DNA from 4 places in the Mesorhizobium sp. WSM4806 genome. Region 3 is predicted to be linked to each of the others. Evidence: riboswitches for the same ligand, from Rfam matches in the RefSeq annotation. Region 3 holds a riboswitch; each other region holds the start of a gene.
The links. A riboswitch is a leader RNA that binds a small molecule or an ion and turns the genes downstream of it on or off. The one in region 3 is predicted to bind cobalamin.
Positions count from the first base shown of each region.

Region 1: another riboswitch for cobalamin. It lies ahead of AC0L2M_RS25850 (aromatic ring-hydroxylating oxygenase subunit alpha); the one in region 3 lies ahead of AC0L2M_RS04250 (CbtB domain-containing protein).
Region 2: another riboswitch for cobalamin. It lies ahead of AC0L2M_RS18030 (ATP-binding cassette domain-containing protein); the one in region 3 lies ahead of AC0L2M_RS04250 (CbtB domain-containing protein).
Region 4: another riboswitch for cobalamin. It lies ahead of metE (5-methyltetrahydropteroyltriglutamate--homocysteine S-methyltransferase); the one in region 3 lies ahead of AC0L2M_RS04250 (CbtB domain-containing protein).

Region 1 is NZ_JBVVQZ010000019.1:40,245-45,222, reverse strand. It holds partial or broken gene AC0L2M_RS25865 (molybdopterin-dependent oxidoreductase) at 1-530, shown strand, start outside; gene AC0L2M_RS25860 (FAD-binding oxidoreductase) at 527-1,273, shown strand; gene AC0L2M_RS25855 (FAD-binding oxidoreductase) at 1,283-2,398, opposite strand; gene AC0L2M_RS25850 (aromatic ring-hydroxylating oxygenase subunit alpha) at 2,422-3,669, opposite strand; cobalamin riboswitch at 3,783-3,985, opposite strand; gene AC0L2M_RS25845 (hypothetical protein) at 3,982-4,104, opposite strand; gene AC0L2M_RS25840 (DUF680 domain-containing protein) at 4,492-4,698, shown strand; gene AC0L2M_RS25835 (DUF680 domain-containing protein) at 4,766-4,978, shown strand, end outside.
Region 2 is NZ_JBVVQZ010000011.1:102,681-107,658, reverse strand. It holds gene groES (co-chaperone GroES) at 1-27, opposite strand, end outside; gene AC0L2M_RS18040 (bifunctional helix-turn-helix transcriptional regulator/GNAT family N-acetyltransferase) at 278-1,213, shown strand; gene AC0L2M_RS18035 (AraC family transcriptional regulator) at 1,313-2,143, opposite strand; cobalamin riboswitch at 2,409-2,609, shown strand; partial or broken gene AC0L2M_RS18030 (ATP-binding cassette domain-containing protein) at 2,698-3,147, shown strand; partial or broken gene AC0L2M_RS18025 (iron ABC transporter permease) at 3,434-3,538, shown strand; gene AC0L2M_RS18020 (EAL domain-containing protein) at 3,974-4,978, shown strand, end outside.
Region 3 is NZ_JBVVQZ010000002.1:338,056-343,033, forward strand. It holds gene cbiB (adenosylcobinamide-phosphate synthase CbiB) at 1-30, shown strand, start outside; gene cobO (cob(I)yrinic acid a,c-diamide adenosyltransferase) at 216-830, opposite strand; gene cobU (bifunctional adenosylcobinamide kinase/adenosylcobinamide-phosphate guanylyltransferase) at 832-1,329, opposite strand; gene AC0L2M_RS04245 (CbtA family protein) at 1,352-2,116, opposite strand; gene AC0L2M_RS04250 (CbtB domain-containing protein) at 2,146-2,325, opposite strand; cobalamin riboswitch at 2,363-2,571, opposite strand; gene AC0L2M_RS04255 (heparan-alpha-glucosaminide N-acetyltransferase) at 3,000-3,992, shown strand; gene AC0L2M_RS04260 (methyltransferase family protein) at 3,989-4,495, shown strand; gene AC0L2M_RS04265 (MerR family transcriptional regulator) at 4,596-4,978, opposite strand, start outside.
Region 4 is NZ_JBVVQZ010000025.1:44,122-49,099, reverse strand. It holds gene AC0L2M_RS30150 (serine hydroxymethyltransferase) at 1-196, shown strand, start outside; gene metK (methionine adenosyltransferase) at 251-1,426, shown strand; gene AC0L2M_RS30140 (adenosine kinase) at 1,535-2,527, shown strand; cobalamin riboswitch at 2,921-3,119, shown strand; gene metE (5-methyltetrahydropteroyltriglutamate--homocysteine S-methyltransferase) at 3,235-4,978, shown strand, end outside.

The DNA of each region.
Region 1 (4,978 bases), on a different contig from region 3:
AAGGGTTTCCCGTGCTGTCGGCCGGGCCGACGCCGCCTGTGCGCACCGAGGACTGGTCGTTCACGCTCAAGCACGGACCGCGGCCGATCAAGACGTGGAACTGGACAGAGTTCAACGCGCTGCCTTTGACCAAGATGACGCGCGACATCCATTGTGTCACCGCGTGGACCAAGTTCGACACGGCGTGGCAGGGTGTGCTGGTCGACGATATTCTGGCGGATGCCGGCATCGAGCCACCGACCGCCTTCACGCTGGCGCTGTCCTTCGACGGCTATACAACCAACGTGCCGACGCAGGATCTCACTGCCGGCAAGGCAATGGTGGCACTGCTTTACGAAGGCAAGCCGATCACGCCGGACCATGGCGGCCCGGCGCGGCTGCTGGTTCCGCATCTCTATTTCTGGAAGTCGGCCAAATGGCTGAACGGCTTGCAGTTCACCGAGCGCGACGAGCCCGGCTTCTGGGAGCTGCGCGGCTATCACATCTATGGCAACCCGTGGCGCGAGCAGCGCTATACGGGCGATCCATGAGCGACGCGCCGGCGGCGCAGTCGCCCTGGCACACGGTGACCATCGCCCGCATCGAAAAGCGCACGCCGCGCGTCACCAGCTTTTTCCTCCAGCCGTCGCGGCCCTTCGCCTATCGTGCCGGGCAGCATGTCGATGTCAGGCTGACGGCGCCGGACGGCTATCAGGCGCGCCGCTCCTACTCAATCGCCTCGGCGTCGGAAGCCGGCGAGACGATCGAGCTGGCGATCGAAAGGCTCGATGATGGCGAGATCTCGCCCTTCTTCCACGATATCGCGGCGGTTGGCGACGAGGTCGAGTTGCGCGGACCGCTCGGTGGCCACTTCGTCTGGTCCGACAGCGACGGCGGCCCGCTTCTGCTGGTCGGCGGCGGGTCCGGCGTGGTACCGCTGATGGCGATGATCCGCCATCGCGCCGCGCGCAGATCGGCGGTGCCCGTGGCATTGGTATTTTCCGCACGGGTCTGGGACGAGGTGATCTTTCGCGACGAGCTGATCGACTTCCACGATCGCCGGGACGGCTTCGATCTGGTGTTGGCGCTGACCCGCGAGGCCGCCCGGCGCCCGTCAGACTATTCGCGGCGGATCGACGTTGCGATGATGGAGCAATCGATGCTGCGGCTGCCCGCACCGCCAAGGTTCGCCTTTGTCTGCGGCTCGAATGCCTTCGTGTCGGCCGCCGCCCAGGCGCTGATCGATGCCGGCGTTCCGGCAAGCCTCATCCGCACCGAGCGCTACGGGGTTTAAGCTCCCCGGTCAGGCGTCGATCTCGAGCGCCGTCAGCGGCTTCGAACAGCAGGCAAGGATGAAGCCGTCGTCGATCTCGTGATCGAGGATGCCGCCATTGTGGCTCATCTCGACTGTGCCCGAGACCTTTTTCACCTTGCAGGTTCCGCACAGGCCGAACTCGCAGGCTGCGGGAATTCGTACGCCCGAAGCGCGCGCCGTCTGCAGCACGGTCTGGCCGGCAACGCAGTCGGCGTCAATATCCGAAACCGAAAAGCGGATCGGCGTTGCGGCCTCGGCAGGTACTTCGATCCCGCCCTCTGCCGGCCCACCCTCTGCCGGCGAACCGAACGGAGCCGGTATTTCCTCCACCGCCGGGGCCGCAAAGCTCTCCTGATGGTAGTTGGCCATGTCGAAGCCGGCCGCCTCTAGCATCTGCCGCACGGCGCGCATGAACGGGTCGGGGCCGCAGCAGAAAATTTCGCGCTCGCGAAAATCGGGCGCCAGCAGCGGCAGCCGTATCGCGTCGATCCGGCCCATATGGCCGAACCAGCCCTCACGGCTGGACCGCTCCTCGATCATGAAGCCGAGCGTCAGGCCCGGCATGCGGCTGCCGAGCAGCTCGAGCTCCTTGCGGAAGATGATCTCCTCGGGCTTTCGCGCGCAGTTGACGAAGCCGACATCTGTCCATGGCGCGCAGTCGTTCAGCCAGCGCAGCATCGACATCATCGGCGTCACGCCTGAGCCGGCCGAAATGAACAGATACTTGGCCGCTGGATGGCTGTGCAGCGAAAAGTCGCCCGCCGGCCCATAGGCCTTCACGTGAACGCCGGGCTTCAGATTGTCGAACATCCAGCGGGTGCCGAGGCTGCCGGCCTGCGCTTTCACCGTCACCGCGATCGAGAACGGCCTCGACGGCGAGGACGACAGCGTATAGGTCCGCATCATCGGGCCCTCGGTGGTCGGCAGTTCCAGCGTCACGAACTGCCCCGGTCTGTAGCGGAACCAGGTCTGGTTGTCAGAGCGGAAGGTGAAGGTCTTCACGTCAGGCGCCTCGTCGCTGACGCCGATGACTTCCAGCACCTGGAGCCTGTCGTTCCAGGGCGCCATCTCGTCGAGATGGCGGTAGAGGCCAAGGTCCGTCATCGCATTCATCCCCTTGACCTCGTTCAGGCGACGCTGCGCAGCGCCGGCCGCCCGGCCTCGGCAAGGCGCGGCCCGATGAAGGAGGCGTACCATTCGACGAACTGGATGACGCCGCCCTCATGCAGTTCCGAATAGGGGCCGGGCTCATAGGCCGGCGACAGGATGCCGAAGGCGTTTTCCTCGACAATGCGACGGTCCTGGTCGTTGGTCTCGGTCCAGACATGGGTGAGTTCGGCGAGGTCGTAATCGACGCCTTCGACCGCGTCCTTGTGGACAAGCCATTTGGTGGTGACGGCCGTTTCCGTGGCACTGATCGGCAGCACGCGGAAGGTGACGGCATGATCGCCGAGGATATGGTTCCAACTCGTCGGATAGTGATAGAGCAGCAGCGAGCCGATACGGTCGGTCGAAACGCTGTCGGAAAGGTTCTTCTTCACCGCGCGTCTTCCCGTCATCGTGTAGCTGACGGCGTCGCGCAGCAGCGGCGCGCGGGTGGCGCGATACTGCCCGGCCGGATCGATGCGGAACTTGCTCGGCAAGCCCGCCGCCTCGCATTTCGCCCAGTGCGCGAGCATCTCTGGATCGCTGTCGGCGCCCTGCACGCCGGTGACGGTCGGCGCTTCCGGGAATGTCTTGCAGAGTTCCGGATGGTTGCCGGCGCAATGGTAGCACTCGCGGTTGTTCTCCCAGACGAGCTTCCAGTTGCCCTTCTCGACGATGGTCGATTCGAAGGCGATTTTTGCCTCGCGCAGCCGGTGCGGCAGGAGGTAAGGCTCGATCATGGCGCGCATCGGCGCGAAGTCGGCCGGCTCGTTGGCCAGGCAGATAAAGATGTAGCCGCCAACGCTTTCGCAAGCCACCGGCTTCAGGCTGAACTGGCTCTTGTCGAAGCCGTCTGCCATCTGGCGAGCAAACAACAGCCGGCCGTCCAGCTCGTAGGTCCACTGGTGATAGGGGCAGACCAGCTTCGCCGCAGTGCCCTTGTCGGCATTGCAGACACGGCTGCCGCGATGCCGGCAGGAATTGTGGAAGGCATTGATCTTGCCTTGCTGGTCGCGGACCAGCACGACCGGATAGTCGCCGATCTGGGCGGTGATATAGCTGCCAGATTTCGGCAACTCGCAATCGTGGCCGATGAACAGCCAGTCGCGATACCAGATCAGCTCCATGTCGAGCTTGAAGAAATCTGGATCGGTGTAGAAGGGCTGCTCGAGCGAATAGCCTTGCCTGCGGCCGTGCAAGAGCCTCAGCATGTCGTTGCGCGCGTCCATGTCCTGTCCTCGTGTAAGGACTGAACTGGTGGTGATGGAGGGAGGACCGTTTGCACGCCGGCGACAGGGCCGGACGTGCATCATCCACCTCTTGACCGCCCACCGCGATCAGTCGAGTCTGAAAATCTCGGGCTGGTTTCCGGGCTCTGGAGTGTCCTTGCGGACTCGTCGCGACACCTTCCCAGGCTTGTGGCCCAGTGGTCTCCCGTTGCGACTTGAACTCCACCACCGTTGCGGGGGCAGCGCCGGGTTCTGACCGGCTTCCCAATTCTCCGCTTCGTCGTCACCAAGCGGCACCTGAGATGGCGTGATCTAATCATGCCGGCCGGCTGACTGCCGGCATGAAAGCGACATCGTATCCATGCGGCGCGACACCGCCGGCGAAACCTGCAGGTTTTTATCTGCAGGGCTGAAACCCGCTTTGTCGGCGGCCATTGTCGGCTGCCGTGACATCGAAACCGACCCGCGGCGGAGACCAGGAAGGTTAACAGTTTACAAAAGTGACTATTAGCCGCTTCTAAAATCGAACCGAACGGTTCGTTTCTGTTGACAATGCGTGCAGCACGCAGTGAACGCAGATCCGCCAATCCGTCAAATCGTCGAACGGCAAATTTGGCATAAGATATTGAAACGAACCATAAAACCATAGTGGTAGATGCCTCTGGTACAATTTCAAGGTGTAGATTCTTGTTCCACACGGAACAACTTCGTGATTGGAATCCGCCGAATGGCCTTCCCACATCGGGGCTATCCGAACGACGCGCGCATCCTCCCAAGACACGCCGCTAGACGGACTGAAGACCAAGATACTGGAGTACTAAAATGAAAAAGATCGCTCTTGCTGCCGTCGCCGCTCTGGCCATCACCGGCAGCGCCTTTGCCGGCAGCGACCATTATGGGTCCAACGCCGCCAACCAGCCGGCCGTCGCGGTCGACAGCTCGTATACGGCCTCTGTCCAGACGCCGGCTCACGCTGAAAAGCAGCCCGTTGGCCAGGGCGCCAACCGCAACCTTTTCGGCAACAATTAACAGCTGGTCCCAAACAGCAAAGTGGCGGTCCGCCGCTCGGGATCTGAGGAACTCAGGAGTATTTGAAATGAAGAAGCTCATTCTTGCCACCGCCGCCATTGTGGCCATCTCCGGCAGCGCTTTTGCCGGCAGCGACAACTTTGGATCGAACGGCGCCAACCAGCCGGCCGCTGCGGTCGACAGCAACTCGTACACGGCTTCGTTTCGGAATTCGGCTTCGGCGCAGAATCCGGTTCCGGCTGACGAGAAACCCGTCAACGGCAGCGACCGTAACCTGTTC
Region 2 (4,978 bases), on a different contig from region 3:
AAGCGGGCGGAACTTCGACTTTGCCATTTTTTATTCCTCGGTGAGAATGGTGAGAATAGTTCCTCCGTCCGGCGGCGCCGGACAAACCTATAAGCCCGGCGGCGCCGGACCTACGCTTAGCACTCACCAATGGCGAGTGCTAACGTGGCGGTGAGATAAGCCGGTGGCTGGCGAGAGTCAAGGCGCTGAGTGAGCTGATCGACAGCCGCAGCCTGCTTCGAACTGATACTTGACTAAGTCAACTAAATGGTTGATCTTGTGCTGGCAGGAGGATGCCATGACGATTCATCATCAACCCGGCAGGGAGCGGATCGATGCGGTGCGGGGCTTCAACCGCTTCTACACCCGCCAGATCGGGCTGCTCGATGAAGGGCTGCTGAAAAGCGCCTTCTCGCTGACCGAGGCTCGGGTGCTCTATGAACTGGCGCATCGCGATGGCCTGACCGCCACCGATCTTGCGCGCGATCTCGGTCTCGACCCCGGCTATCTCAGCCGGTTGCTGAAAAAATTCGAGGAGCGTGGTCTGGTCGAGCGCGTGGCGACGCGAGCCGATGCGCGGCGCTCGTCGATTGCGCTGACGCCGGCGGGAAGAGCGGCGTTCGCGCCGCTGAACCAGGGTTCGCACGATCAGGTCGCGGCCCTGCTCGAGCGGCTTTCCGCACCGGAACAGGACAGGCTGGTCAAGGCGATGCAGACGGTGCAGCACCTACTGGGCGAGAGTGCAGAGCCCAAGGTCCTTTACATGCTGCGGTCCTTGCAGGTCGGCGACATCGGCTGGATCATCCATCGCCAGGGCCTGCTCTACGCGCAGGAATATGGCTGGGACGAAACTTATGAGGCGCTGGTCGCCGAAATCCTCGGCGCTTTCGCCAAATCCTACGATCCGAAATGGGAACGCAGCTGGATCGCCGAGCGGGAAGGGGAAGTCGTCGGCTCGGTCTTCGTCGTGCGCCAGTCGGACGCGGTGGCGAAGCTGCGCCTGCTCTACGTCGAACCCTCGGCGCGCGGTCTCGGCATCGGCAGGCGGCTGGTCGAGGAATGCATCCGCTTTGCCCGTGCCAAGGGCTACAAGACGTTGACGCTGTGGACCAACGACGTGCTCACCTCAGCGCGCCGCATCTACGAGGCGGCCGGGTTCAAGCTGGCCAATCAGGAACGCCACCACGCCTTCGGCAAGGATCTGGTCGGCCAGAACTGGAACCTGGAGTTGTAGCGTCTTTCCCTACTCCCCTTGTGGGACAAGGGGAGTAGGCAAGATAAGGCGGAGCGCCTCGACACTAGTCTCCAACACAAGTTGAAAACTGGCCCTTCCTCACCCGACCGGTATCCAGACTTCCAGCCCGCCATTGCCGCTGCGCGGATCGAATTCGGGGCCGTAGCGCTCGAATTCGGGCGCGTCGGCAATCTTGTGCCCGGAGGCCGGCAGCCATTTGTTCCAGATCGTGTTGACCGTGCGGCGGATGGTCGAGATGTGGCCACGATGGGCGAACACGGCGTATTTCTGCATCGGCACGCGTACGCGCGAAAACTCCTTCGGCAGGTCCGAAAAATCGGACACCTCGACGCCGGCGATATAGTCGAAATTGCCTGCATCGTCGCCGTTGACGCAGACGCCATAGGCGACGTCGCCGACCTCGCCTGGAATGTTGCCGATATAGGGGCCGAACCGCTGCCACTGCATCGGGATGCCGGCGCTGGTTTCGCAGCTGTAGCGCTCGCCGAGACCGGCGATGAGGAACGGCCGGCTGGTTTCGAAACGCGGCGGCTCGAGATTGGTGAGGAAGGACTGGTCCATCAGGATCGGCTCCACGAGATCGAGGTTTTTGAGCGAGCCTTGCGCGCGCACCAGTTCCGGCGTGGTGCCGAACTGGTCGCGGAAGGCACGGGTGAAAGCCTCATGCGAGGCATAGCCGGCGTCGAGCGCGACCGAGAGGATGTCCGGTGCGCCGGCGGCGAGCCTGCGCGCCGCCTCGGTCAGGCGGCGAGAACGCAGGTAGCCCATCACCGAACGTCCGGTCGCCGCACCGAAAGCCCGCGTCACGTGAAAGCGCGACACGCCGCTGCTGTTGGCGACATCGTCGAGCGAGATGGCCTCCGGCAGATGGCTTTCGACGAACCACAGCGCTTTCTCGGTCGGGTTCATATGGCTCCTCGCTGTGGGACTGCGCATTGGCCAGGTCATGGTATCGCTTACTGGTGGAGGCAGTTTGATCGAAATTGCGCACCGCGCAATGCGACGGTGATCGGCAAGCCGAAAGCGTTGGGCGAAGGGGTTGACAGGCGCAGGCGTTGTCTTTTAAGTAGTAACGTTATTACATTACGAGATTCGGTATGCTCGTTCTGACAAGACCATTGCTCGCGGGGCACTCCGGAACCCGGAAATTTATTGCGCTGGGATTGGCGGAAAACTAGGGTGGCTGACTGATGGTCCCCAAGCCGAAAGGCGAGGGGTGAAAAGGGAACACGGTGAGATCTTCGGATCGAGGCCGTGGCTGCCCCCGCAACTGTAAGCGGCGAGCAAAATCCGAAATGCCACTGGCCAAGGCTGGGAAGGCAGGATGGCGCAAGGACCCGCGAGCCAGGAGACCTGCCATCGCACGAGTTGACCGGACGGGGTGTGCCGGGAGGAGACGTGGACATCGGTCTTGTCGGCCGGTCCAGCTTCCTTCCGTCGCCATTTGAGAAAGTGACGGTAAGTTGGATGCCTGCCAGCCTCTTCTTGAAGCGCGTGAACTGAGCGCCACGGCGAATGGCCAGCGCCTGGTCAGTGCGGTCAGCCTTTCCGTCGCGGCGGGAGACCGCCTCGCCATCATCGGTCCCAACGGCGCCGGCAAGACGACGCTGCTGCGCATGCTATGCGGCACGCTGCGTCCGAGCGCGGGAGGTGTGAGATTTTCCGGACGCCGGCTGGAGACATTTCCGGCCGCCGAGCGGACGCTGCACATGGCGGTCGTCGGCCAGACCGATCAGCCCGATCCGCGGCTTGCCGTGATCGACTACGTCGGACTTGGGCGGGTCCCGCATGCCGGCTGGCGACGCAGGAGCGAGCAACGCGACGTCGTCGTCGAAGCGCTTCGCAGAACTGGCCTGCTGCCGCTGCTCGGCCGCACGATCGGCTCGCTGTCGGGTGGTGAGCGGCAACGCGCCCAGTTGGCGCGCGCCATCGCCCAGGAGCCGAAAATCCTGTTCCTCGATGAACCGACCAATCATCTCGATCCGCGCGCCCGCAGCGAACTTCTCGAACTCGTATCGCAGCTTGGCATGACCGTCGTGGCGGTGCTGCATGATCTGTCGCTGGTCACGCCATTTGCCACCAGGGTCGCGGTGATGAACGAGGCCCGGCTGCAGGCACTCGCCGGTCCGCGCGAGGCGCTGACCAAGCAGTTGATCCGCGAGATTTTCGGCGTCGACGTGCTTCGGCTGCGCCATCCGACTGGCGCGCACGCTGCTGCCGCCGCAGGAACTGCCGATCGGCATCATCACCAGTTCGGTCGGCGCTTTCTTCGTGGTCACCATGCTCATTCGCAATCGTTCATGATGGGCTGCCATGCACACTTGCCGGCTTCTGGCACAATGCCGAGTCTTTGGACTGACCTCTGGGACCGGCGCAGCGCGCCGAACCGCCCGTCGAGATTTTCACCGGCAGGATCGGCCATCATGTGCGATGGGCCTGCACGAGATTGGCTCCACCTTCTCCCCTTGTGGGCCCCCTTGTGGGAGAAGGTGGCCGCGAAGCGGCCGGATGAGGGGTGCTCCAGCTTGGAACCGACAGCGCTCCGGCCAGCACCCTCAACCGTCTCGGCGCTGCGCGCCGATCCACCTTCTCCCACAAGGGGAGAAGGCAAGAACTGCGCCATGCCCCGGCATCGACCCGGTTCACATGCCATTAGTATATCTGGACCACTATGCGGTCGCTTAGCTTGCAGCGAGCTTTCCTTGCTTTGCGCCAGGCGCCGAACCGGAGGAACTGTGTTTGGTCACGAAATCATCGAGGCAAGCCGCCCAGGCGCCCGAATCGACCGAGCTTGCCACGCTGGCGAAACTGGCGGGCTCCTCGTACGAGACGCTCGAGCGCGAACTCAGGGCTACGATCGCAACACTCGAGCAACAGGCGCTGCGATTCGAGACGGCGATCGACAACATCTCGCAAGGCATCTGCTTTTTCGACGCCGCTGAACGGCTGATCCTGTGCAACCGCCGCTATGCGGAAATTTACCGCATTGCACCCGAGCATTTGCGCCCCGGCCGGACGCTGGGCGAAATCGTCGAACGCCGCATCGCTGCCGGGACATCCGCGATGGCCAGCGACGCTTATCTCGCATTCGCCCGAGCGGTCAATTCGGGCACGACCCTGAGAAACTGGACCGCCAATCTCACCGACGGCCGGACAATTCAGATCTGCCATCAGCCGATGCCTGACGGCGGATGGGTGGCCACGCATGAGGACATAACGGAACTCACCGCCAATCGCCTGATCGTCGACGAGCGCATCTCGCTGCAAACGCTGATCGACTGGGTGCCCGACTACCTGTGGGTGAAGGACACCGAAAGCCGCTTCGTCGTCGCCAACAGGGCCATTGCTTCCGACAGCGGCAAGGCCAAAACCAGTGACATGATCGGTTTGACCGATTCCGATCTTCATGCCCCCGACCTTGCGCAGAAGTTTCGCGCCATCGAGCAAGGCGTGCTGCGCAGCGGACAGCCGATGATCGATGAGGAAGAGTTCGTTGTCGATGCGTCAGGCGCCGGCAAATGGTTTTCGTCGACGAAGGTGCCGTTGCGCAATGTTCAAAACGATATCTTCGGTCTGGTCGGCATCGCCCACGACATCACCGCCCGCAAGCAAGCGGACACCCTTCGAGACGGGCAGGCGCAGATACTGGAAATGATCGCGACGAGCGCCCCGCTCGAAGATGTGCTCGACTGCCTCATGCGCCTCGCCGAGTCTCAGTTGACTGGGATATTCGGTTCCGTCCTG
Region 3 (4,978 bases):
TTGCTGTCGGTGATCGTCATCGTTGCGTGACGTCCACTGTGCGGCCTTTCCTTCTCCCCTTGTGGGAGAAGGTGGATCGGCGCGCAGCGCCGAGACGGTTGGGGTGTTGGACGGAGTGCTGTCGGTGCCAAGCTAGAACACCCCTCATCCGACCTCGCTTCGCGAGAGGCCACCTTCTCCCACAAGGGGAGAAGGAAGAAGAGGCGAACGAAACCTCAAAACTCTATGCCTTGCTGCGCTTTCACGCCGGCGGAAAAGTGATGCTTCGTAACTCCCATCTCGGTGACCAAATCGGCCGCCTCGACCAGCGCCGGCTTGGCGTTGCGGCCGGTGACGACGATATGCAGGTTTTCGCGCCGGCCCTTCAGCGCCGCCACCACCGTGTCGAGATCGAGATAGTCGTAGCGCAGCGCGATGTTCAACTCGTCGAGCACCAGAAGGCTAATCGATGGATCGGCCATTAGCTCGAGCACCTTGGCCCAGGCAGCCTCGGCGGCGGCGATGTCGCGCTTCAAATCCTGCGTTTCCCAGGTAAAACCCTCGCCCATCGTGTGCCAGACGACCCGGTCGCCGAAAGCGGCAAAGGCGTCCTTCTCGCCGGTATGCCATTTGCCCTTGATGAACTGGACGACGCCGACGCGCCTGCCGTAGCCGAGCATCCTCAGCGCCAGCCCGAAGGCGGCAGTGGTCTTGCCCTTGCCGGGCCCGGTGTTGACGATCAGCAGTCCCTTCTCGACCGTCTTGGCCGCGACCTCGGCGTCCTGCACCGCCTTGCGCTTGGCCATCTTGGCGCGGTGGCGTTGCTCGTCCCTGTCATCGATATCGGTCATATCACTTCACCTTGAGCGGCAGTCCCGTCACCATCAGCAGCACCGTGCCGGCGACGGCGGCGACCTGCTGGTTGAGCCGGCCGGCGGCATCGCGAAACCGGCGGGCAAGCGCATTGTCAGGCACGATGCCCTGGCCGACCTCGTTGGAAACCACGAACCACGGCCCGCGCGGCCGCGACAGCACATCCGCCAGCCCTCGGCATTCGGCCTCAATGTCGCGTTCGGCCAGCATATGGTTGGACAGCCACAGCGTCAGGCAGTCGATCAGGACAGGCCGGCCGTCAGGCAGCGCCCCGATCGCGCCGACGAGATCGAGCGGCGCATCGATCGTCGTCCAACCGTCGCAACGCCGCGCTCGGTGCAGCGCGATGCGTTCGTGCATCTCGTCGTCATAGGCTTGCGCCGTGGCGATGTAGGTCCACGGCGCTGGACAGGCCGTCACCAGGCTTTCGGCATGCGCGCTCTTGCCCGAGCGTGCACCGCCGACGACCAGGGTCAGCTTGCTGCCTGGAGCAGCGCGATCAGGCAAGGCTGTCGCGCAGGCCGGTTGCGGCGCCGGTCAAGCGGCCGCGCACCACGCCGACGACAGCGCCGAGCACCAGCCAGAACACCAGATTGGTCAGCGTCACCGCCACCACGAACTGGTGGTGCAGGCCTTCCGGGATCGGCGATTCGAAACTTTCGGGCTGCGGCGCGCCGACAATATGCGGCGCGACGATCAACGCTACGGCAAGAAGGGCCAGCGGCAGCGATTTGCGAAAGGCGAGCAGCCCGAGACCGGCAGCCGTCGCCACCACGGTCGCCGTCCACCAGATCTGGCGCTGGGCGAAATCGGCCGCCGGCATCGCCGGCAGTTCGGGCGGCAGGCCGAGGTTCGGGGCCAGCGTGAACACCGCGAAGCCGGCAAGGCCCCAGAACAGGCCCTGTCGCCAATTGCCGATGCCGCCGGCGAATTCCGAAGCGGCGACCAGGATCAGCGCAAAGCCGATGCCGGTGACGACGTTGGCAACGACGTTGAAAGCGAAGCGCTCGAAGCCATCGGCCGGCGCCCAGCCTTCCTCTTCCGCGGTGGCTGCTTCAGCCGGCACGGCGCTGCTCATGGCATTGCTGCCTGCTGCGGCCGGCGACAAACCATGGTCATGCGTGTGACCACCGCCGGCCTGTTCGTAGACTTCTGCCTTGAGGATGAGTGGCACGGTGGCGTAGGCCTGCATGCAGGCCAGAACGACGCCGGCCACTAGCCCTGCGATCGCCGCGATGAACACGACGTTGCGAAACAGTGTCATGGTGTCAGCCCCTCGTCAGTGGCCCCCCGTCAGTGGCATGGAAAGCCCATCGAATGGCGATAGTCGTGAGCGGCATTGTGGACCGCATCGATATGCGAGAAGCCGACAAAGCCCATGACGAAAACGCCGAGAAATGCAGCAAGCGCCAACTGCACAAAGCGCGACTGCGAGGAGACGGAAGCGCCGAGCGAGACGGAAGCGGTATTCATGTCTTGTCCTTTCGCCCTCCACCCGAGGGCATAGAAGTCAGTTCTCCTGTCGCCGGCAGGTCTCCTGGCTCGCGGATCAGCGCCCTTCCCCACCTTCCCGAAGAAGCTCTTCCCGAAGAAAATCTTCAGTGGCATATGGAGAGGACTACCGCACACAGTTGCGGGGGCAGCCACGGCATCGGGCGAATTTGCCCCTACCGCATTCCCTCTTGGTTCCAAAACGGAACCGACGACGGCTGCGACTATAGGCAGAATCGCCGCGCCCGGCAAACCAAATTCCGCCAGCTAGCAGCGCGAATGCGCCGTGCCGGCAGACCAGCTTGGTTCCTCGACGCCGCGATCTTGACAGGTTGAAAGCCGATCGTCCGCGCTGCCGCTCACCTGCCTGCCGGCATCCTCTCCCCGTAGAACGGGGAGAGGGGGCGCTGTCATCGATGGTTTCGCCAATCACCAGCGTTGCAAGAAGGGCGCCGGCGTTGCGGCCAGCTTCTTTCGCCCCGTTCACGGGGAGAAATGCCCGGCAGGGCAATGAGGGGCGGCGCCGGCCTCGACCACTGGCTGCGAGCGGCATACGGCGCTTTAGCCTAAGCCCTGGGCATCAATGGGCCCTGTCTTCTTTTGTCCGGGGCAACCATGATAGTCGTCTTGCAGCACTGAATCAGAATTGCGAGACCATGACCATTCCTACGCCGGCCGTTCAGGACCGATCCAGGCGCATCATCGCCATCGACGTCGCCCGCGGCATCGCTTTGCTTGCCATGGCGAGCTACCATCTCACCTGGGATCTCGAATTCTTCGGCTACACCGATCCCGGCCTGACCGCCTTTGGCTGGTGGAAATTCTACGCGCGCTGCATCGCTTCGACCTTCCTGTTCCTGGTCGGCGTCAGCCTGTTCCTCGCCCATGGCAAGCAAATCCGCTGGAACGGCTTCTGGAAACGCTTCGCCATGGTCGGCGGGGCGGCGCTCGCCATATCGGCCGCCACCAGGCTTGCCACACCCGACAGTTTCATCTTCTTCGGCATCCTGCACGAGATCGCGCTCGCCAGCCTGCTCGGCCTGGCGTTTCTGCGGCTGCCGGCGCTGCTGACGCTGGTTGTCGCAGCTTTCGTCATCACCGCGCCGCTCTACCTCAGGTCCGAGATCTTCGATCATCCGGCCCTGTGGTGGGTCGGCCTGTCGGCAACCAACCCGCGCTCCAACGATTATGTCCCGCTGTTTCCATGGTTCGGCGCTGTGCTTGCCGGCATCGCAGCGGCAAAGCTTGCCTTCGCCTCCGGCATGCTGACGCGGCTGGCGGGCCTAACGCCCGGCCGCTGGACTAATCCGCTGGTCTTTATCGGCCGGCACAGCCTCGCCTTCTATCTGATCCACCAGCCGGTGCTGATCGGCTCGGTCTGGCTGACTTCGCAAGTCATGCCGGCAGCCGTCGAAACCAGGCAGGTCACCTTCCTAAAAGAATGCCAGGCATCGTGCGAGCAATCGCGCGACACGGAGTTCTGCAGCAGCTATTGTGTCTGCATGCTCGATACGCTCGAGGGCGAGGCCACGCTTGATCGGCTCTACCGCAACGACCAGGCTGCTGAATGGAAGGCGCATCTCGACGAACTCGCCGGCGCCTGCACTGCCAAGGCCGACGGCACTTTGATGGAGGGAGGAGCACAATGACCGACCATCAGCAGAAACCGGGCCAACAGAAACCGGGACAGCAAAAACCGGGGTTTATACCGTGGCCGCCGCTGATCTATGTCGCGGCCATCGCCGTCAGCATCGCGCTTGGCTTGCTTTATCCGCTGCCATGGATCGGCGGCCTTTTGGGCGATATCCTGTTCGCGGCCGGCTGGGTGGCATTGTTCGGCGTCGTCGCACTCTGGTTCACGGCGATCCGCATCATGATCCGGGCAAAGACGACGCTCCACCCGAACGCCGTGCCGGACCATCTGGTTACATCGGGCCCCTTCGCCGTCAGCCGCAATCCGATCTATCTGGCCAACACGCTGCTGATGATCGGCGTTGCCCTTATCTCGGGGAACGTATGGTTCCTGCCGCTGGCGATTATCGCCGCCTTCGCAACGCAGAAAATGGCGATCGAGGGCGAGGAAAAAGTTCTGGCAACGAAATTCGGCAAGAAATACCGGGATTACGCAAAAAGGGTGCGCCGCTGGATTTGAGGCGGCAACCGGAGCGGAGCGTACATTTGAGTAGGTGAGCATCGGAAGCGCAGAAAGCCACGCTGGCTGGCCGCCAGAGTAGAATTATCAAAAAGGCCGATCAGGTGTTGACGCCAAGCTCCACCAGCCGCTCGACGCAGGACTCTTCGGCCTGGTCGAGTTCGGCCAGGGTCTCTTCGAGATCGCGGCGCTTCTGGCGCAGATCCTCGCGCTTTTCCTCGATGCGCTTGATCATCAGATTGAGCTGACCGACCTCGCCGGGCGGCTCCTTGTACATCTGGATGATTTCGCGGATCTCGTTGATCGAAAAGCCGAGCCTCTTGCCGCGCATGATCTGGCGGATGAGGTGCCGGTCCGACGGGCGAAACAGCCGCGTGCGGCCGCGCCGTACCGGCTGCACCAGCCCCTCGTCCTCGTAAAAGCGCAGCGTCCGCGTCGAAACATCGAATTCGCGGGTCAGTTCGGTTATCGAATAATATTCCC
Region 4 (4,978 bases), on a different contig from region 3:
GCTCACCAGCGGCATACGCTTAGGCACGCCAGCAGTGACGTCTGTGGGCATGCGCGAGGCGGAAATGGTGCAGATTGCCGCTTTCATCGACCTGGTCTGTCGCCAGCCCGATGATTCGGACGTGCATGCCAGGGTGCGCAGAGACGTTGCCGACTTCTGCGCTGCGTTCGACGTGCCTGGCATCTCCGACAGGTAAGACGACCAGATCAACTGTCACATCCAATTCCAACGTTTGAAGCGAGGACATTCCATGACCAGACAATTCGTGTTCTCTTCCGAATCCGTCGGCGCGGGACATCCCGACAAGATGGCCGACAATATCTCAGATGGCGTCCTCGATGCGATCCTCCGCAAGGATCCTACGGCTCGTGTTGCTTGTGAAGCGTTGGTGAAGTCAGGGATGGTCGTTCTGGCTGGCGAGATCACCAGCGAAGCGCAGATCGACTACAGCCAAGTTGCCCGCGATATCATCTTGGACATTGGATATGACGACGATGCGATCGGCTTTGACGGCCGGCGTTGCGCCGTGATCTTGGCCTTGACCGAGCAGTCGCCTGACATCAGCCAGGGCGTCGACGAGGGACGAGGGCAGGATCTCGAGCAGGGAGCGGGGGATCAGGGTCTCATGTTCGGGTATGCGTGCAACGAGACCGAAACATTGATGCCGTTGCCAATCCAACTCGCTCACGAATTGACAAAAAAACAGGCAGAGGTGCGCCAAACCGGACGCCTTGGCTGGCTTCGCCCGGACGTTAAATCTCAAGTGTCCGTCCGTTATGAGGGTTTGCGCCCGGTAGCGCTTGATACCATAGTCCTGTCGACGCAGCATGACGAGGAGGTCTCACAAGCCACAGTCCGCGAAGGCGTCATTGAGGAGATCATAAGGCCGGTCTTGCCCCACGACTTGGATACGACGGGGATAAGATTCCTGGTCAATCCAACAGGCCGGTTCGTGGTCGGTGGGCCGCGCGGCGACTGCGGGCTCACCGGACGCAAGATCATCGTCGATTCCTACGGTGGGATGGGGCGTCACGGCGGCGGCGCCTTTTCGGGCAAGGACCCGTCCAAGGTTGATCGCTCGGCCGCCTATGCGGCGCGGTACGTCGCAAAAAATGTCGTTGCAAGCGGCCTTGCGGATGTCTGCGAGGTTCAGCTTGCCTACGCGATCGGTGTGGCCGCGCCGGTGTCTATCCTGATCAATACCTTCGGAACCGCAAAGATCGACGAAAAAAGGATCGAGCGCGTCGTTCTTGAGCTTTTCAATCTTCGACCGAAAGGCATCATCAAGATGCTTGATCTCTTACGCCCAATATACCGCAAGACCGCGACATACGGACACTTCGGCCGCGAAGAGCCGGAGTTCACGTGGGAAAGGACGGACAGAGCTGAGGACCTGCTGCGTGAGGCAGGACCGGCAGCAGCGTGATGCGCCGATGTTGGATGCAGCGGCATACGGCAACTCCATTCCACACCTGCAAAAACCCGCCCGCGCCCGGCGCGGCAGAGGGTGGGTTTTTGGCGGAGATATGAATAGATGCTGGACTATGACGTGCTTTGTATCGGTAATGCCATTGTCGACATCATCGCCCAGTGCGACGAGGCATTCCTTGAGACGAACGGCATCATCAAGGGCGCGATGAACCTGATCGACACGAGGCGCGCCGAGCTGCTCTACAGCCGCATGGGCCCGGCCATCGAAGCCTCCGGCGGCAGCGCCGGCAACACGGCGGCGGGCGTCGCCAGCTTCGGCGGCCGCGCCGCCTTCTTCGGCAAGGTCTCGAACGACACGCTCGGCGAAATCTACGCCCATGACATGCACGCCCAGGGCGTGGCCTTCGACACCAGGCCGCTCGATGGCGAACCGCCGACGGCGCGCTCGATGATCTTCGTCACGCCGGACGGCGAGCGCTCGATGAACACCTATCTCGGCGCTTGCGTCGAGCTCGGTCCGGAGGATGTCGAGGCGGACAAGGCGTCGGGCGCCGCCGTCACCTATTTCGAGGGCTATCTGTGGGACCCGCCGCGCGCCAAGGAAGCGTTCCGGCAGACGGCGAAGCTCGCCCACGCAGCCGGGCGCGAAGTGTCGATGACATTGTCGGATTCGTTCTGCGTCGACCGCTACCGCGAGGAGTTTCTGGAGCTGATGCGCTCGGGCACCGTCGACATCGTGTTTGCCAACAGCCACGAGATCAAGTCGCTGTACCAGACCGCCTCGTTCGACGAGGCACTGGCGCAGATCCGCACGGATTGCAGGATCGCCGCCGTGACCTGTTCTGAAAAGGGCTCGGTGATCGTGCGCGGCGGCGAGACCGTGGTGATCAAGGCGACCGCGATCAAGGAACTGGTTGACACGACAGGCGCCGGCGATCTCTATGCCGCCGGCTTCCTGCATGGCTACACGCAAGGCCGCGACCTGCAGACCTGCGGCGACCTTGGCTCACTGGCGGCCGGATTGGTGATCCAGCAGATCGGCCCCAGACCCCGGCAGAATTTGCGCCGCGAGGCTGAACAGGCGGGTTCGCTGTAGGGCGGCATTTCCGCCACGTGTTGCCCACCTTCCTGTTGTGCAGGCTGTCCAGACGAGCGCGTGTAAATCGAACGCGTACCAGTCCGAGAAGGATGGCGGTTTTTCTCCAAATTTCTGGTTGTTGAGGCTCAGGACTTGTCGCACTTCGGGCCAGTACTGCCGCCCGATCATGAATGGCCAACACGCGCCATTTTTGACGAAGTTCGTTTTGGGACGGAATCGTACAAATGGCAGATTGCCCGAGCGGCGAGGCACAGCCTGCGCAGACCGGAGAGTGGCGCAGAAGGCTCAGCTCTACGGCGACCTGCGACTTGGGAACGCGCCGCAGGTAAACAGTTCACATAAACACATAAACATTTCTTTATACGTTATTGACAACAATGCGAGCTGCTGCGATTGTCCGCATGTCGTGGTTCTCCGCAAGGTGTTGCCGTAGCGGAGCTAAGAGGGAAACCGGTGCAATGCCGGCGCTGCCCCCGCAACTGTAAGCGGCGAGCCAACCCACCAATGTCACTGGGCGACCTGCCCCGGGAAGACGGGGCAGAGGCTGTGACCCGCGAGCCAGGAGACCTGCCACGGTGAACAACGTCCACGGGCGGGGTGTCTGGTGGCCGCGGCAGCTCGGTGTTCATGCCGGCCTGCTAGCGCCTTCCTTGTCCCCGCCCCAACCATCGGGGTATGGAATGAATGTCTCCCAGCAAGTTCCCATAGCAACGCTTGGCATGCCGCGTGTCGGTCGCCGGCGAGAACTGAAATTCGCGCTCGAAAGCTACTGGTCCGGAAAATCTTCTGCTGCCAACCTTCTCGCGACGGCGAAGGCACTCCGTGCCGCCAGCTGGAGCGAGCAGCATGATCGCGGCGTGTCGAAAATCCCGTCGAACGACTTCTCACTGTATGACCATGTGCTCGACACCGCAGCAATGGTCGGCGCCGTGCCAGCTCGTTACGGCTGGACGGGCGGCGAGGTCCCGCTCGACATCTACTTCGCGATGGCGCGCGGGACGCAAGGCGATACTGCGGGTTGTGGACACGCCAGTCACGGGCATGCGGTTCAGGGGCAGCGCGTAACCGCGATGGAAATGACCAAATGGTTCGACACTAACTACCACTACATCGTGCCGGAGCTGAGCCAGGATCAGACATTCGCCCTCTCGTCGACGAACCCAGTCGATCACTTTCTGGAGGCAAAAGAGCTTGGCATCCATACACGCCCGGTCATCCTTGGACCGGTCACCTTCCTCAAGCTGGCGAAGTCTCCCGACCAGGGTTTCGATCCGATAGCGCTCCTACCGCGGCTGCTGCCCGTCTACGAGCAACTCCTGCGGACGCTGGAGCTCTCGGGGGCGGACTGGGTGCAGATTGATGAGCCGGCGCTTGTGCTCGATCTTAACCCGAACGAACGAGCTGCCTTCGAATTCACATACGGCCAGCTGTCGAAAGCCGCGCCCAAGTTGAAAATTATGCTGGCGACCTATTTCGGGCCGCTGGGAGACAATCTGGAGACCGCGCTTTCGCTGCGCCTGGCGGGCCTACATCTCGACCTCGTGCGCGCTCCCGAGCAGTTGGAGACGGTTGGTCGGCTCGCACCGAAGGATCTGGTGCTCTCACTTGGCTTGATCGACGGCCGCAACGTCTGGCGCGCGAATCTGGCTGCCATTCTCGACCGCATCAAGCCGATCGTTGCCGGCTGGCCGCTGGATCGCGTCGAGATTGCGCCTTCCTGCTCGATGCTTCATGTGCCGATGGACCTGCGGATGGAGACCGCGCTCGATGTGGATGTCAGTTCGTGGCTGGCATTTGCCGCCCAGAAGAGTGAAGAGCTGCTTGTGCTGGCCCAAGCCTTATCCGAAGGCAGGGAGGCCGTAGCAGGCGCACTGAAAGCTTCTGCCGAGGCGGCCGCCGCGCGCGCAATGTCTACAAAGGTCCATGATCCGCTCGTCCACGGTCGAATTAGCAGCATTGACGGCGTCATGAAGCAACGAAAGAGCGCATTTGCCAAGCGCTCGAGAGTCCAGGCCGACACGCTCCGCCTGCCGCCGTTCCCGACGACGACCATCGGGTCCTTCCCGCAGACGCCCGGGGTGCGCAGGGCGCGCTCCGCTCACGCGAAGGGCCGGCTGAGCTATGTCGACTACCAGGCCTTCCTGAAGAAGGAGACTGAGGCGGCTGTGCGTTGGCAGGAGGAGATCGGGCTGGACGTGCTGGTACACGGCGAGTTCGAACGAAACGACATGGTGCAGCATTTCGGCGAGCAGCTGTCCGGCCTCGCCTTCACCCAGCATGGCTGGGTGCAAAGTTACGGCTCCCGGCTCGTGCGCCCTCCCATCATCTTCGGCGACGTATCGCGGCCCAATCCGATGACGGTCCTCTGGTGGCAATTTGCCCAGTCGCTGACGAAAAAGCCGGTAAAGGGCATGCTCACAGGCCCAGTGACGATTCTTAACTGGTCTT